Regions from separate parts of the Xenorhabdus bakwenae genome, predicted to be linked through region 1. Evidence: predicted binding sites of a transcription regulator. Region 1 holds the regulator's gene; each other region holds the start of a gene.
The links. Region 1 encodes PurR, which represses purine synthesis genes. Its sites were predicted from a motif close to CANGCAAACGTTTGCNTG; they were not measured.
Positions count from the first base shown of each region.

Region 1 (4,554 bases):
CACTATTCCAGAGTTAAAAATAGAATCCTGAAGCTAAGAACTGAAAATCAGATGCCTAATCAAAATGATCAAAATATGCTAAGTGGGCGCTTTCGTGGCTACTATCCCGTTGTCATTGATGTCGAAACCGCTGGTTTTAATGCGCGTACAGACGCTTTACTTGAAATTGCTGCAATTACTTTAAAAATGGATGAAGAGGGTTGGCTAACACCTACCAATACACTGCATTTTCATATCGAGCCTTTTGAAGGGGCTAATCTTGATCCTGCCGCTCTCGCTTTCACTGGCATTGATCCTACAAACCCCTTGCGAGGAGCTGTCAGTGAATACACTGCCTTGCACGCAATTTTTAAAATGATCCGCAAAGGCATGAAAGACACGAATTGTAACCGTGCAGTTATGGTCGCCCATAATGCCAATTTTGATCACAGTTTTGTCATGGCTGCGGCTGAACGTGCGGGTTTGAAACGCAATCCATTCCATCCGTTCGCTACTTTTGATACCGCTGCACTCAGTGGCCTGGTTCTTGGTCAGACAATTCTTGCCAAAGCTTGTATCACAGCGGAAATTCCGTTTGACAGCAATCAGGCCCATAGCGCTCTTTATGATACTGATCGAACTGCCCTGCTTTTTTGTGAACTGGTTAATCGCTGGAAACGGCTAGGTGGTTGGCCGCTACCATCTGCTGATACAGCCAACGGCGGATCCTAAAAAAGCAAGCCCCATACCGATTACAGTATGGGGTTATGAACAGTCACCATCATTCAGATGAATAACTGACCTTATTCCTGCTCACGATATTTATCAGCTGTTTCTTTGATCAGTGTTTGTAGTTCACCACGTTGATACATTTCAACAAGGATGTCACAACCTCCCACCAACTCACCATCAACCCAAAGCTGAGGAAAAGTCGGCCAATTTGCATATTTAGGCAATTGAGCACGGATATCCGGGTTTTGCAGAATATCCACATATGCAAAACGTTCACCACAAGCTGATATAGCTTGAACTGCCTGAGCAGAAAAGCCACAGCTTGGTAGTTTCGGGGAGCCTTTCATGTACAGCAGAATTGGGTTTTCTCTGATCTGACGTTCGATTTTTTCAATGACCGAATCAGCCGTTGTATCAGTAACCGTGTTAGTATTCGTATTCATGTTCGTCATATTTGCTTCCTTAAAAACTGCAAGCGCTATTTATCAGCATAAGATAAAGATTGATTCAGAATACCACTTTCTGCGCTAATTTTTCTACCGTGAACTTTATATGGCAAATTTTTGCCATGATTTGCAGCAATTGATCATCAGTTATTGTCATTCCAACTGACTGTATCTAATCCATGTTAAGTTCAGTTCTGCACCAGTTCGCAGCTTAATAACATCTTTTTCCCTGTTATTTAGCAGAAAAGTTGTTAAGATAATTATCAAAATAGTAACACGATAATAAGCTTAAATTTGCCCTGCCCATGGTTAGTGTCTAAGCCATGGTTTGCGGAGCCAAAAACCCGATATTAAAAAGGAGCATGCAATGTCTTTTGAATTACCAGCATTACCTTATGCCAAAGATGCCCTGGAACCACACATTTCTGCAGAAACTCTGGAATATCACTACGGCAAACATCACAACGCTTATGTTGTAAACCTGAATAATCTGATTAAAGAGACTGAATTTGCCGGAAAATCGCTGGAAGAAATTATCAAAACCTCTGAAGCTGGCATTTTCAATAACGCAGCACAAGTTTGGAACCATACTTTCTACTGGCATAGCCTGTCACCAAATGGTGGTGGCGAACCCACTGGAAAAGTTGCAGATGCTATCAACAATGCCTTCGGTTCTTTTGCTGAATTCAAACAGCAGTTCACCGACTCAGCCCTGAAAAACTTTGGTTCAGGCTGGACTTGGTTAGTCAAGAAAGTTGATGGCACTCTGGCTATTGTTAACACGTCTAATGCAGCAACCCCACTGACTGGCGAAGATAAACCAGTACTGACTGTTGATGTTTGGGAGCACGCATATTACATCGATTACCGCAATGCACGCCCCCAATATTTGGAGCACTTCTGGGCTCTGATCAACTGGAAATTTGTTGAGGAAAACCTGGCTTAATAAGATTCATTCTCATACTAACCTGAAATAATAAGGGCGGGTTTTCCTTTATTCGCGGAATTCCGCATGCTGGAGAACCCGCCCTTAAAGTAAGTGGGACTACACATTCTTCGTTTAGATCTTGATCAGATCAGACAGAGGCTTGCCAGAAAAACAATCATGATTAATGCACTACAGGCAGCCAACAATCCCAGCTTCAGATCTGTATCCATAGAACATCCTCAATGTGAAAATTAAGACACCTCAACATCCTAAATTTTAAGCAGTTATTTCCCATATATCGAAAAACCATACCGCGATATTTAATCCATACTCTTTATAGCATCGATTATTGCTTTCACTTTTGAGCTAGATCAGACAAAATTCAAGGTTTACCGCTAAATTATTGTCAACCATCACCCTGTATATAAATATATTGGCAAACGATTAACAAATAGCTATACCCGACAAGAAAGATAAAGGGTATATAAATTAGACCAGAAGGTCAGGAGTCCTTTTTTCATGGCAACGATTAAAGATGTGGCTAAACGCGCTGGTGTTTCGACCACAACCGTATCCCATGTTATCAATAAAACCCGTTTCGTCGCCGAAGATACCAAGGCCGCAGTTTGGGCCGCTATTAAAGAATTGAACTATTCTCCCAGTGCCGTTGCCCGCAGCTTGAAAGTAAACCACACCAAATCCATTGGATTGCTGGCAACATCAAGTGAAGCACCATACTTTGCTGAGATCATAGAATCGGTTGAAAATAGCTGCTATAGCAAAGGTTATACACTGATTTTATGTAATTCTCATAACAACCTTGATAAACAGAAAGCTTATCTCGCTATGCTGGCGCAAAAACGGGTAGATGGTTTGCTGGTAATGTGTTCAGAATACCCTGAGCAACTTTTGAGTATGTTGGAAGGCTATCGTAATATTCCTATGGTGGTCATGGATTGGGGAGAATCCAGAGGTGATTTTACCGATGCAATTATTGATAATGCCTTTCATGGTGGTTACCTAGCTGGCCGTTATCTCATTGAACGTGGTCATCGTGATATTGCATCTATTCCGGGACCGTTGGCAAGAAATACCGGTGGGGGCCGCCACCAAGGTTTCCTCAAAGCACTAAAAGAAGCCAATATCGCTATTCGGGATGAATGGTTTGTACAAGGTGATTTTGAGCCGGAGTCCGGTTATCAAGCCATGTATAAAATCCTGAATCAAAAACATCGTCCAACTGCTGTTTTTTGTGGTGGAGATGTCATGGCTATGGGAGCGATTTGTGCAGCCGATGAGCTGGGATTGCGCGTTCCACAAGACATTTCAATCATCGGTTATGATAATATTCGCAATGCTCGCTATTTTACGCCAGCATTAACAACCATCCATCAACCCAAAGAGCGTTTAGGGCAAATGGCCTTTTCAATGTTACTGGACAGGATCGTCAATAAACGTGAAGATGCACAAACTATCGAAGTCCACCCACGCCTTGTTGAACGGCGCTCTGTTGCAGATGGACCTTTTATCGATTATCGCCGCTGACCATTAATTTTCTTGCAGCCATTCGGCATTAAGCGTTTCGCTATCCCCCAGATAATCTAGTAACCAGCTTAATGCCGGTGAATGGCTTTTTTGCGACCATGTCAAGCAGCATGGACTGTCAGGCAATGGTTGCTCAAGTTCAAGTGTCATCAGCTTGCCTTTACGGATCAGCGGTAGAGCACGGTGTTTGGGCACCATGCCTACACACAATCCATCCATTAAGCAACTTAATCCAACATCCCAATCGGGAACAATCAGTCTCCGTTGATTATCCAAAGCCCATGTATCACGTTTAGGTAAGCTGCGGGCAGTATCTTCAAGACATAAACTGGGATAAGGCCGCATTTGTTCATCATTCAATTTTCCCGATATTACTGCCAGTTCATGTTCAGGGCTGGCTACACACAGCCAAGGCATAAACCCCATATCCCTGAAGCTATACCGCTCGCCCACGGGGGAAGCACGTGTCGCTCCGATGGCGACATCCACTCGTTCATCCACCAAAGCATCCCATACGCCATTGAAAACTTCAGGATAGACAAATAACTCAATATCTGGAAAATGGCGATAAAAATCCAAAATTAGCCGACGCGTTCGCTCTGGTTTTACGACCTGATCAACCGCAATACTAAATTGCCCCCGCCAACCGTTGGCAACCTGTTGGCACTGGTGCCGAGTGTGATTCATTTTTTTGATAACAGAACGCGCTTCTTTGACAAAAATTGCCCCCGCTTCCGTTAAATCAACGTCACGGTGACGACGTTCAAACAGAGGTATTGCCAGCCATTCTTCAAGCTGTTTTACCGTATAGCTGATAGCAGAAGGCACACGATGAAGTTCTGATGCAGCTGCGCTGAAACTTCCTGTTCTGGCAACAGCATCAACGACTTCCAGAGAGTATTCAGACCACATATATCTTCCTTT
Region 1 is NZ_CP119194.1:785,109-789,662, reverse strand. It holds gene rnt (ribonuclease T) at 52-711, shown strand; gene PXH59_RS04620 (Grx4 family monothiol glutaredoxin) at 783-1,163, opposite strand; gene sodB (superoxide dismutase [Fe]) at 1,525-2,103, shown strand; gene purR (HTH-type transcriptional repressor PurR) at 2,605-3,630, shown strand; gene punR (DNA-binding transcriptional activator PunR) at 3,634-4,542, opposite strand.

Region 2 (4,554 bases), 1.7 Mb from region 1:
CGATGTGGTTTAGTGATAGGGTAGCAGGCTGCTGCCAGCTATGGCTGATGCTTTCAATACTGACTTGATAATGTCCTTGCCTGCTGAACCATTGGCTTAACTGTTTGGCTCCCCAATGCGTCTGGGCAACAACATAGATAACTATGATTGCCAGAATTAGCATTAATAGAAGAGTGACAAAAAATTTCCCTAACCACCTCATATTTCACCTCAACAGTGTGACCTTCCAATAGAAGCCCTTTTATGCCGTAAAATAGAGCCGCACTCAATAGATGTTTTAGGCAAAAAAAGAAAACTCCCGCTGGTAAGGCGGGAGAGAAGCATTATACAAAAAACGGCTGACTATTTTTCTTGGGGAAAAATGAGGTTAAGCATAATGGCGGTTAACCCACCAGCGGCAATGCCTGAAGAGAGTAAGTTTTTCAACCAATCAGGGGCAAACTGTAAAATCAGCGGTTGTTGAGAAATACCTAACCCCACAGCCAGGGACAGTGCGATGATCATAATGGCACGACGATTCAGCGGCTCACGGGAAACGATTCTGACACCAGATGCAGCGATAGTGCCGAACATCACAATCGTTGCTCCGCCCAGAACAGGCTCAGGAATGTGTTGTACAAAACCCGCCACGGCGGGAAACAGCCCCAATAGGATCAGCATGGAAGCAATCATGTAACCGACATAGCGGCTGGCAACACCAGTGAGTTGGATCACGCCATTGTTCTGACCAAAACAGGAGTTTGGAAACGTATTAAACACGGCTGACACCATAGAATTAAGGCCATTTGCCAGCACACCGCCCTTGATACGTTTTATGTAAAGTGGGCCGCTGACAGGTTGCCCGGAGACATCTGAGGTGGCTGTGATATCACCAATTGTTTCCAGTGATGTCACCATAAAAATCAGAATCAGTGGGATCAACAGATTCCAGTCAAAAGACAAGCCATAATAGAGTGGCGAAGGAATTGTGATGATTGGTGCATCTTCGTGCGGTATTGAAGTGGGTAACCTATCCATATACCAGGCCAGCAGATACCCCACTGCCATGGCGATGACCAGAGAAGCAACACGCAAGTAAGGGTTATTTTGGCGATTCAGCAATACGATAACCGCAAGAACAACTCCCGCCAGCAGCAAGTTTTCAGATGCGCCAAATGTGCCATCTTGAATCGCAGAATAACCACCACCAATCGAAGTTAATCCCACCTGAATTAGTGATAACCCAATGATCATCACCACAATACCGGAAACCAGAGGGGTAATAATCCGTCTTGCCAAATGTAACACTCGTGAGAGCAGCACTTCCGTCATTGAAGCGAGCATCAGTGTACCGAACAAGGCTGCCATCATCGTTGGAATATCTGCACCGCCCTTTTTCAATGCCAGGCCACCCATAATAAGTGGGGCAACGAAATTAAAGCTGGTGCCTTGGATTGAAAGCAACCCTGAGCCAATGGGTCCCCAAGAGCGAATTTGAATCAGTGATGCTAAACCTGAAGCAAACAGGGACATACTGATAATGCGTTGGGTATCCTGTTCTGGAAGCCCCAGAGCCTGGCAAATCAACATCGCTGGCGTAATAACAGCCACAAACATGGCCAGTAAATGTTGGCATGCAGCAAATAAGGCATGTGGAAGCGGTGGCTTATCTTCCAGACGATAGATCAGTTCGTTGTTTGATTTATTGGATACTTCTGATGAATTGGATTCACGGGGTAAATTGACCATGTTGTGAAATTCCAGATAGACAAAAAGCGCATTTTAATGATTCTTATCATTAAAGCAATCGTTTGCGTTAAGTTTTCATCATGAATTGTGGTTCAATCCCGTCACATTTTTAAATGTTTTAACTTGTGTTTATGCGTAATTTTATTTCTAATCCAACCCTTACCTGCTCTTGGCGTTTTTATAGGATGATTATAACGTCACATTAAGTTCACATAATATTAACAATGGATGAGGTACATCAATGTATCATCTGGATATTTATGGCACGCTCGTTGCTGCCACACTGGTTTTGCTACTAGGAAGAAAACTCGTACAATCAGTCCCATTTCTTGAGAAATATACGATCCCGGAGCCAGTCGCAGGTGGATTATTGGTTGCATTAGTTCTGCTGGCAGTTAAACAATCCATAGGCTGGGAAGTCAGTTTTGATTTATCTCTCCAAGAGCCTCTCATGTTGATGTTCTTTGCCACAATCGGCTTGAACGCTAACCTTGCCAGCCTGAAAGCCGGCGGAAAATCGTTGGTCATTTTTGTCTGCGTGGTTGTTGGCCTGTTATTTGTACAGAACACCGTGGGCATCGCATTGGCGAAAATGCTTGGCCTTGATCCATTAATGGGATTGCTGGCAGGCTCCATTACACTATCTGGTGGGCATGGAACAGGTGGCGCTTGGGGTAAAGTATTCACTGAGCGCTATGGCTTTGAAAATGCCACGGAAGTGGCAATGGCATGTGCAACATTCGGCCTGGTTTTAGGTGGACTGATAGGAGGTCCGGTTGCCCGCCTGTTGGTGAAAAATACCAAAACGCCAGGGCTGGGGGCTGAGGATACCGAGCTGCCGACGGCATTTGAGAAACCTTATACGGGTCGGCTTATTACACCATTAGTGATGGTGGAAACGATTGCTATGATTTCCATTTGCCTATTGGCAGGTAAGTTTATTGAGAAACTGCTACAAGGCACGGCCTTTGAATTGCCGACATTCGTCTGTGTCCTGTTTGTTGGTGTTATTCTTAGTAACGGTCTGTCTCTGCTTGGTTTTTATCGGGTATTTGATCGAGCGGTTTCGGTCTTAGGTAATGTCAGTTTATCGCTGTTCCTGGCTATGGCATTGATGAGTCTTAAACTGTGGCAATTGGCTTCCCTTGCGTTGCCAATGTTGATCATTCTTGCCGTACAAACAGTGGTTATGGCTTTGTATGCTGTTTTCGTCACTTACCGCATAATGGGTAAGAATTTCGATGCCGCCGTATTATCAGCCGGCCACTGTGGTTTTGGCTTAGGTGCAACACCAACAGCTATCGCGAATATGCAAGCGATCACCGACCGTTTTGGACCATCGCATGTGGCATTCTTACTCGTACCTATGGTGGGGGCATTCTTTATTGATATCGTTAATGCTGCCGTCATCAAATTGTATCTGCTATTACCGGTATTCCCATCTGTAGCAGGTTAAATTAGTACACTTTTGTCTCGCCTGATATCCTGGCGAATATGCCGCTGAAATACTCAGCGGCTGGCACTTAAGCATGACTATATTGGGAACTATCCGGCAACCAGCGTTCAATCAACGCTTTGGCGTGTTCAGGATAGTATTGGTGGATATAGCGGGCGATACGCTGAACTTCGGGTAGCATACTTTGGTCGCGCAATAAATCCGCGATCCTGAATTCTGCATTACCTGTTTGGCGTGTACCCAGCAGTTCACCTGGCCCACGGATCGCCAAGTCTTTCTGGGCAATCACAAAACCATCATTACTGTCGCGTAAAACTTGCAGGCGAATTTTGGCTGTATGGGTCAGTGGCGTTTTATAGAGCAGGACACAGTGAGAAGCGATGGCGCCACGCCCGACGCGCCCTCGAAGCTGGTGCAACTGCGCCAATCCCAGCCGTTCGGGATTATCGATGATCATCAGGCTGGCATTGGGCACATCCACCCCGACTTCAATGACCGTAGTGGCAACCAGCAATTGTATTTCACCTTGCTTGAATGCCGCCATAACGGATTGTTTTTCTGCCGGTTTCATCCGCCCATGCACTAAGCCAATTTTCAATTCAGGCAACGCCAGTGTCAGCTCTTCGCTGGTTGCCTGTGCGGCTTGTGCTTCCAGTACCTCCGAATCTTCGATCAGAGTACATACCCAGTAAGCCTGACGCCCTTCATCCAGACAGGCGCTTTTGATACGTTGGATAATGTCGTTCCGGCGAGTATCTGGGATGGCAACCGTTGTGACGGGCGTTCGGCCTGGTGGCAATTCATCAATGACGGAGGTATCCAGATCGGCGTAGGCGGTCATTGCCAATGTGCGTGGAATAGGGGTCGCTGTCATGATCAACTGATGGGGATGGAAACCTTGTTCGCGTCCTTTTTCCCATAATGCCAGACGTTGATGAACACCGAATCGATGTTGCTCATCAATAATCACCAGTGCCAATCCGGCAAATTTTACCTGCTCCTGAAACATGGCATGAGTACCGACAATCATGCTCACGTGACCGCTTGCTATCGCCTCTTGCTGTGCCTGACGCGCCTTACCTTTCTGCTTGCCAGCCAGCCAACCGACCTGAATACCGAGCGGCTCAAGCCATTGGCGGAAGGTATTGGCATGTTGCTCTGCTAAAAGTTCAGTTGGTGCCATCAGGGCCACCTGCTTGTCGTGAACAATGGCTCGAACGGCTGCCAGCGCTGCCACCAATGTTTTTCCCGAACCGACATCCCCTTGTATCAGGCGCATCATGGGGACATTTTTTGCCAAATCATGTTCTATTTCTGCCACAACACGGGCTTGTGCGCCTGTGGGGGAGAATGGCAACTGGCTCAGGAGC
Region 2 is NZ_CP119194.1:3,149,374-3,153,927, forward strand. It holds gene PXH59_RS15795 (AsmA family protein) at 1-202, opposite strand, end outside; gene PXH59_RS15800 (nucleobase:cation symporter-2 family protein) at 343-1,728, opposite strand; gene gltS (sodium/glutamate symporter) at 1,970-3,184, shown strand; gene recG (ATP-dependent DNA helicase RecG) at 3,252-4,554, opposite strand, start outside.
Region 2: PXH59_RS15800 (nucleobase:cation symporter-2 family protein) is a predicted target of PurR. The motif match lies at 1,780-1,797, and genes of this name have one in related genera.

Region 3 (4,554 bases), 1.5 Mb from region 1:
GTCAGTCAGGAGTATTTAGCCTTGGAGGATGGTCCCCCCATGTTCAGACAGGATATCACGTGTCCCGCCCTACTCTTCGAGCTCACACAACACACCACTTCGGATACGGGGCTTTCACCCTTTACTGCCGGCCTTTCCAGACCGTTCTCCTGAGGCGTGTCATGCTGATGGCTCTGGGCTCCTCCCCGTTCGCTCGCCGCTACTGGGGGAATCTCGGTTGATTTCTTTTCCTCGGGGTACTGAGATGTTTCAGTTCCCCCGGTTCGCCTCATTAACCTATGAATTCAGTTAATGATGGTGCAACGGATTGCACCGGGTTTCCCCATTCGGACATCGCCGGCTGACAGCGCTTCATATCAGCTCACCGGCGCTTTTCGCAGATTAGCACGTCCTTCATCGCCTCTGACTGCCTAGGCATCCACCGTGTACGCTTAGTCGCTTAACCTGACAACCCGAAGGTGTCTTCGGATTGACGGGTCTGAGAGACTCACCCGTGCTGATGAATTCATCGTCACGGGCTGTTTCAAATTTTCAGCTTGTTCCAGATTGTTAAAGAGCTTACATTTCACAACACACGGCTTTGCATGTGTTCGGAAATGATTATAAATCAGAAGAGGATGGTGGAGCTAAGCGGGATCGAACCGCTGACCTCCTGCGTGCAAGGCAGGCGCTCTCCCAGCTGAGCTATAGCCCCATCGAGGTGTCCGGAAAAGTTGGTAGGCCTGAGTGGACTTGAACCACCGACCTCACCCTTATCAGGGGTGCGCTCTAACCACCTGAGCTACAAGCCTATTCCGTCCCGTCTCTTCTTTTCTTTATTTCATCAGACAATCTGTGTGAGCACTGCACCAAAAACCACTATCTTTCGGTAAGGAGGTGATCCAACCGCAGGTTCCCCTACGGTTACCTTGTTACGACTTCACCCCAGTCATGAATCACAAAGTGGTCAGCGCCCTCCCGAAGGTTAAGCTACCGACTTCTTTTGCAACCCACTCCCATGGTGTGACGGGCGGTGTGTACAAGGCCCGGGAACGTATTCACCGTAGCATTCTGATCTACGATTACTAGCGATTCCGACTTCATGGAGTCGAGTTGCAGACTCCAATCCGGACTACGACAGACTTTATGAGGTCCGCTTGCTCTCGCGAGGTCGCTTCTCTTTGTATCTGCCATTGTAGCACGTGTGTAGCCCTACTCGTAAGGGCCATGATGACTTGACGTCATCCCCACCTTCCTCCGGTTTATCACCGGCAGTCTCCCTTGAGTTCCCACCATCACGTGCTGGCAACAAAGGATAAGGGTTGCGCTCGTTGCGGGACTTAACCCAACATTTCACAACACGAGCTGACGACAGCCATGCAGCACCTGTCTCACGGGTCCCGAAGGCACTTCCGCATCTCTGCAGAATTCCGTGGATGTCAAGAGTAGGTAAGGTTCTTCGCGTTGCATCGAATTAAACCACATGCTCCACCGCTTGTGCGGGCCCCCGTCAATTCATTTGAGTTTTAATCTTGCGACCGTACTCCCCAGGCGGTCGATTTAACGCGTTAGCTCCGGAAGCCACAGCTCAAGGCCACAACCTCCAAATCGACATCGTTTACAGCGTGGACTACCAGGGTATCTAATCCTGTTTGCTCCCCACGCTTTCGCACCTGAGCGTCAGTCTTCGTCCAGGGGGCCGCCTTCGCCACCGGTATTCCTCCACATCTCTACGCATTTCACCGCTACACGTGGAATTCTACCCCCCTCTACGAGACTCTAGTCAACCAGTCTTAGATGCCATTCCCGGGTTAAGCCCGGGGATTTCACATCTAACTTAATTGACCGCCTGCGTGCGCTTTACGCCCAGTAATTCCGATTAACGCTTGCACCCTCCGTATTACCGCGGCTGCTGGCACGGAGTTAGCCGGTGCTTCTTCTGTGGGTAACGTCAATCACAGGGTGTATTCAACCCTGTGCCTTCCTCCCCACTGAAAGTACTTTACAACCCGAAGGCCTTCTTCATACACGCGGCATGGCTGCATCAGGCTTGCGCCCATTGTGCAATATTCCCCACTGCTGCCTCCCGTAGGAGTCTGGGCCGTGTCTCAGTCCCAGTGTGGCTGGTCATCCTCTCAGACCAGCTAGGGATCGTCGCCTAGGTGAGCCATTACCCCACCTACTAGCTAATCCCATCTGGGTTCATCCGATGGTGTGAGGCCCGAAGGTCCCCCACTTTGCTCTCTCGAGGTTATGCGGTATTAGCCACCGTTTCCAGTGGTTATCCCCCTCCATCGGGCAGATCCCCAGACATTACTCACCCGTCCGCCGCTCGCCGGCAAAGAAGCAAGCTTCTTCCCGCTGCCGCCCGACTTGCATGTGTTAGGCCTGCCGCCAGCGTTCAATCTGAGCCATGATCAAACTCTTCAATTAAAGTGTTTGATGCTCAAAGAATTCTGACTGTCCGTTCATAATGAATTAACTGTTCAGTCACTCTTCAAGACTTTTTAATCTTTTTCGCCTTTCGGCGTCAGATAGTGTCTTGTGAGTGCCCACACAGATTGTCTGATTAATTTGTTAAAGAGCGTTGGCAACCGGGCGTCTCTTCCGGGTTGCGAGGCTGCGTATCTTACGCTTTTCGCCTCGAGAGTCAAGCGATTATTTTCGCTTTTCTCTCACTGTCCTTCGCGGTCTGTTTCAGCTCGGCGTCGGTCAGTGGTGGCGCATTATAGGGTGTTTTTCAGCGCTGACAATAGTTTTTTTTGAAAATAGTTATCGTTTGATGAATTACACAGCAAAATGCCATTTTATACCTAGATATGCACAGATTTATCCACGCATCGATATTTTGATAAAATTTATCGAGCATCACGCAAACGTTTTCGTTACAATCTGCGGAGGAAAAATCACCACGTGTTTTTTTTAATATTGTTTTGAAATGTTATTGCAGAAACCATTTTTTCTACCAATCAGTGGATTTTCCCCAATAACACATTCTTGTTTTATGAAATTCAAGGGATCACACCAATGCAACAGCTTCGTCCAATCCGTCGTGCCCTGCTGAGTGTTTCTGACAAAGCGGGGATTGTTGAATTTGCCAAAGCTTTATCCAATCGCAGTGTCGAACTGCTTTCAACGGGAGGCACTGCTCGTCTGCTGGCCGAAGCAGGATTGAATGTCACCGAGGTTTCTGACTATACAGGCTTCCCTGAAATGATGGATGGGAGAGTCAAAACACTTCACCCTAAAATTCATGGCGGCATCTTGGGTCGACGTGGACAGGATGATGAAGTGATGGGACAACACCAGATTTCACAGATTGATATGGTGGTTGTTAACCTTTATCCCTTTGCCCAAACCGTAGCAAAACCAGACTGCTCTCTGGACGATGCGGTAGAGAATATTGATATTGGTGGTCCCACAATGGTTCGCTCCGCAGCCAAAAACCACAAAGATGTGGCGATTGTTGTCAATAGCCAGGATTACGACAAAATTATTGAGGAGATGGATAACAACCAAAATTCACTGACACCGTCCACTCGCTTTAATTTAGCCATCAAGGCGTTTGAACACACCGCCGCTTATGACAGCATGATTGCCAATTACTTTGGTAAATTGGTTCCACCCTATTATGGTGAAACTGATCAACCATCAGGACGTTTCCCCCGCACGCTGAATCTCAACTTCATTAAGAAGCAGGATATGCGTTATGGTGAAAACAGCCACCAAGATGCAGCTTTCTATATAGAAGACCAAATCGCAGAAGCTTCAATTGCTACGGCAACCCAGTTACAAGGTAAAGCACTTTCTTATAACAATATCGCGGATACCGATGCTGCACTGGAATGTGTAAAAAGCTTTTCCGAACCAGCCTGCGTCATTGTCAAACACGCCAATCCTTGTGGCGTTGCGATTGGTTCTGACCTCCATACCGCCTACGATCGCGCTTTTAAAACCGATCCTACTTCTGCATTCGGTGGCATTATTGCTTTTAACCGTGAACTCGATACCAACACTGCTCAGGCTATTATTGAACGTCAATTTGTCGAAGTCATCATTGCGCCTTCTGTGAGTGAAGCAGCGCTGCCGATTCTGGCAACAAAACAAAATGTCCGCGTTTTGGTGTGCGGCGAATGGCATTCGCCCGTTGCCAGCTTGGATTTCAAACGTGTCACCGGCGGTTTACTCGTACAAGATCGCGATTTAGGTATGGTGACAGAAAATAACCTGGTTGTTGTATCCCAACGTCAGCTAACGGAACAAGAGAGGCAAGATGCCCTGTTCTGCTGGAAAGTCGCTAAGTTCGTCAAATCCAATGCGATTGTTTATGCTAAGGATAATATGACCGTGGGTATTGGCGCCGGACAAATGAGCCGTGTTTACTCTGCCAAAATCGCTGGTATTAAGGCAGCCGATGAAGGATTGGAAGTTCAGGGCTGCGCCATGGCTTCAGATGCCTTTTTCCCATTCCGTGATGGTATTGATGCCGCAGCCGCTGTAGGGGTGAGCTGTATTATCCAACCCGGTGGTTCCATTCGTGATGATGAAGTGATTGCCGCTGCCGATGAACACGGT
Region 3 is NZ_CP119194.1:3,309,052-3,313,605, reverse strand. It holds rRNA gene PXH59_RS16515 (23S ribosomal RNA) at 1-445, opposite strand, end outside; tRNA gene PXH59_RS16510 (tRNA-Ala) at 619-694, opposite strand; tRNA gene PXH59_RS16505 (tRNA-Ile) at 715-791, opposite strand; rRNA gene PXH59_RS16500 (16S ribosomal RNA) at 870-2,412, opposite strand; gene purH (bifunctional phosphoribosylaminoimidazolecarboxamide formyltransferase/IMP cyclohydrolase) at 3,007-4,554, shown strand, end outside.
Region 3: purH (bifunctional phosphoribosylaminoimidazolecarboxamide formyltransferase/IMP cyclohydrolase) is a predicted target of PurR. The motif match lies at 2,849-2,866, and genes of this name have one in related genera.

Region 4 (4,554 bases), 180 kb from region 1:
GCAATCTTATCATCAGAGTCCTGAAGATGAGCGGGATGATGATAATAAAATTGTAATGGAAGAATCGGATAAAATTCCAACAATTATTGATCTGTATAGTGATTATCAGATTAACAAAAATTTATTGATTAAATTCTCTGTGCAGAATCTGACAAATCGAAATTATTCTGATGCATTGAACCGTATGAACTCATCACCGATGATGGGGGAGCAAGATGCTAAAACCCAAACTGCCCGTGGCCGAACCTACGTCATGGGCGCAGAAATTCGCTTCTAATTTCTCTAATGGAAAATAACATTTAAATAGGCATATAACGATAGCGGTGAAAATTCACCGCTATCTCAGAAATCTATTTTAATTTCTTTCTTTTATTGACTTTTGTAACCTGCGTTACCTGACTCTCAACCCAGCCATCCTGCAACCGCGTTTTCAGCATATCGCCTGCTTTTACTTGTTTGACTTGCTTTAATAATTTTCCATCAGATACTTCGCTGATACTGTAACCGCGACTCAATGTTGCCAGTGGACTGACTGCTTCCATACGTGAACAAGAAACGGCAAATTTTTCCCGATAACGCCCTAATTGCCGTTCAATGGACTGTCTCAAACGAAAGTCAAGTTGCTGGATAAATGAGTTATAACGCTGAATTTCCCGCTCAGGATGGCGTTGCAACAATCGCTGGTTCAACTTCTCATATGAAATTGAGTTCTGTTTTAGACAACGTAAGACACTATCGGTCAGTTTTTGCCGTAACTCAGCTAAATGATTCTGCTGGCGCACCAATTGCAAATCAGGGCGTTGCTGCCGGAGGCGGTGCTGCAATACATTCACTCTCTGTTGTTTTTGGGCAAAGAAATAATCCATTGCCATTTCCAGACGTTGTTGCAGGGATTGTATTTGTCGTAATAACTCTGTCTGATTGCGGCTGACCAATTCTGCAGCCGCAGAAGGCGTTGGTGCCCGTAAGTCAGCGACAAAATCCGCAATGGTGACATCGGTTTCATGGCCGACTGCGCTGACAATGGGAATACGGCTTTGAAATATTGCCCGTGCCACGTGTTCATCATTGAAGCACCATAAATCTTCCAGTGACCCTCCGCCACGACCGACAATCAAAACATCACACTCGTGTCGCACATTTGCCAGTTCGATTGCCCGAATAATCTGTAATGGCGCTTCGGCTCCCTGAACGGCCGTGGGATAAATGACAATTGGCAAGACAGGATCACGGCGTTTCAGGATATGCAGAATATCATGCAGTGCTGCGCCACTGGTGGAAGTGATGACACCGAGTCGTTTGGCAGGAGAGGGGAGTAATTTTTTATGAATTTGATCAAACAAGCCTTCGGTGGAAAGCTTTTGTTTTAACATTTCAAACTGTTGTTGAAGCAAACCCTCTCCGGCAGGCTGGATACTTTCTACAATCAGCTGATAGTCACCCCTAGGCTCATACAAGGTGATTTGTGCCCGAACCAATACTTGCTGACCATTTTGTGGACGAAACGTTGCCCTCAAATTGTGACTGCGAAACATGGCAGCACGAACTTGTGCCCGTTCATCTTTTAACGTGAAGTACCAATGCCCTGACGATGGCTGAGAAAAATTGGATATTTCGGCGGATAGCCAAATTCTGCCCATTTCCAGCTCAAGTAACTGACGAACAGTTTGGTTTAAACGGCTGACGGAAAAAATTCCGGTATTGATTGGTAGTGACATGTGAGCTAGATCAAATTTTAAAACAATGACTTAATTGACTGATATTAATCCCATCATATTACGAATCAAGAATTTTTTTCAAAAAATGCTGGAGGCAACCGATTTCGGCCTGTATAATGCCGCGGCAATATTTTATCCCTCTTATTGCTCCATAGCCTGGTGAGATATTGCCCATGTTACGAATTAAAAAAGAAGCATTAACTTTTGACGATGTATTGTTGGTTCCTGCCCACTCAACAGTCTTGCCTAACACAGCAGATTTGTCCACTCAATTAACTTCCACTATTCGCCTGAACATCCCTATGCTTTCTGCCGCTATGGATACTGTGACGGAATCTTCACTGGCAATCGCACTGGCACAGGAAGGGGGCATCGGCTTCATTCATAAAAATATGTCAATCGAACGCCAGGCTGAAGAAGTCAGCCGCGTGAAGAAACATGAAAGCGGCGTAGTCACTGATCCTGTCACGGTCACGCCACAAACGACCCTGCGCGGAGTCCATGAACTGGCTAAACGTAATGGTTTTGCGGGTTACCCGGTGGTAACAGAACAAAACGAACTGGCGGGTATCATTACTGGTCGTGATGTGCGCTTTGTGACTGATTTGGATCAGCCTGTGACTGCGGTGATGACGCCTAAAGAACGTTTGGTGACGGTAAAAGAAGGCGAAGCCCGCGAAGTTGTTTTGCAGAAAATGCACGAAAAACGCGTGGAAAAAGCACTGGTTGTTGATGATAGCTTCCACCTGCTTGGCTTGATTACGGTGAAAGATTTCCAGAAAGCAGAACGTAAGCCAAACGCATGTAAAGATGAACAAGGTCGTCTGCGTGTTGGCGCTGCCGTGGGTGCAGGTTCTGGCAACGAAGAACGGGTTGATGCATTAGTTGCTGCGGGGGTCGATGTCCTGCTTATTGACTCCTCTCATGGCCATTCGGAAGGTGTGTTGCAGCGTATTCGTGAAACTCGCGCTAAGTATCCTGATTTGCAAATCATTGGGGGTAACGTAGCGACGGGTGAAGGTGCTAAGGCTCTGGTAGAAGCGGGTGTAAACGCAGTTAAAGTGGGTATTGGTCCGGGTTCTATTTGTACAACCCGTATCGTAACCGGTGTGGGGGTTCCTCAAATCACGGCTATTGCAGATGCGGTTGAAGCACTGGAAGATACGGGCATCCCTGTTATTGCCGACGGTGGTATCCGTTTCTCTGGTGATATTGCCAAGGCGATTGCGGCGGGGGCATCCTGTGTCATGGTTGGCTCTATGCTGGCAGGAACTGAAGAATCTCCGGGTGAAATCGAACTTTATCAGGGCCGTTCATTCAAATCTTACCGCGGCATGGGTTCTTTGGGCGCGATGTCTAAAGGGTCTTCTGATCGTTATTTTCAGACTGATAACGCCGCCGACAAACTGGTTCCTGAAGGTATTGAAGGTCGTGTGGCTTACAAGGGCCTGCTGAAAACCATCGTTCACCAGCAAATGGGCGGTTTGCGTTCTTGTATGGGGCTGACGGGTTGTGCCACGATTGATGAACTGAGAACTAAAGCCGAATTCGTTCGTATCAGTGGTGCGGGCATTCAGGAAAGCCACGTTCATGATGTGACGATCACCAAAGAATCACCAAACTATCGTTCAGGTCTGTAATTTATTGAGAGTGGCCCACCATTGGGTCACTGACTTTTTTATTTTTTAATTGCCACTTGTTTTGGGAATTCACCTCAAATGACGACTAATATCCATCAGCATCGCATTCTGATCCTTGATTTTGGTTCGCAATATACCCAGCTTATTGCCCGCCGCATTCGTGAACTTGGTGTTTATTGTGAACTTTGGACATGGAATGTCACTGAAGAACAAATCCGTGAGTTTAATCCGAATGGTATTATCCTTTCTGGTGGACCAGAAAGTACGACTGAGCACAATAGCCCACGTGCGCCGGAGTATGTTTTCAATGCAGGTATACCTGTGCTGGGTATCTGTTATGGTATGCAAACCATGTCCACACAATTGGGTGGTCAGGTTTCCAACTCTGATGAACGTGAATTTGGTTATGCGCAGGTTGAAATCAAGAATGATTGTGAACTATTCCGCGATATTCAAGATGCCCTGAGCGAAACAGGCAAACCGCTGCTGGATGTATGGATGAGTCATGGTGATAAAGTGACAGCGATCCCGGCTGATTTCACAACCATTGCCAGTACGGATACTTGCCCGTTTGCCATCATGGCCAACGAAGCGAAACGTTTTTACGGCGTACAGTTCCACCCAGAAGTGACTCATACTCATCAGGGTTTGAATATCCTGAAACGCTTCGTGCAGGATATTTGTCAATGTGAAGCGTTGTGGACGCCTGCCTCTATCATCGACGATATCGTAGAACGTCTGCGTGCGCAGATTGGGGATGACCATGTTATCCTGGCACTGTCTGGCGGCGTGGATTCTTCGGTGACTGCACTGTTGTTAAACCGTGCGATTGGTAAGCGCCTGACTTGCGTTTTCGTCGATAATGGCTTGCTGCGTTTGAACGAAGCGGATCAGGTGATGGCGATGTTTGCCGGTAAATTTGACCTGAACATCGTGCATGTTAAAGCGGAAGACCGCTTCTTATCTGCACTGGCAGGCATTGATGAACCAGAAGCTAAACGCAAAACCATTGGTCACGTATTTATTGATGTATTTGATGAAGAAGCATCGAAACAAACTCAGGTTAAGTGGCTGGCCCAGGGCACGATTTATCCGGATGTTATCGAATCAGCCGCATCTGCAACTGGCAACGCCCATGTGATCAAATCTCACCACAATGTCGGTGGTTTGCCAGAAGATATGAAACTGGGTCTGGT
Region 4 is NZ_CP119194.1:608,558-613,111, forward strand. It holds gene PXH59_RS03605 (TonB-dependent receptor domain-containing protein) at 1-277, shown strand, start outside; gene xseA (exodeoxyribonuclease VII large subunit) at 351-1,718, opposite strand; gene guaB (IMP dehydrogenase) at 1,892-3,358, shown strand; gene guaA (glutamine-hydrolyzing GMP synthase) at 3,437-4,554, shown strand, end outside.
Region 4: guaB (IMP dehydrogenase) is a predicted target of PurR. The motif match lies at 1,810-1,827, and genes of this name have one in related genera.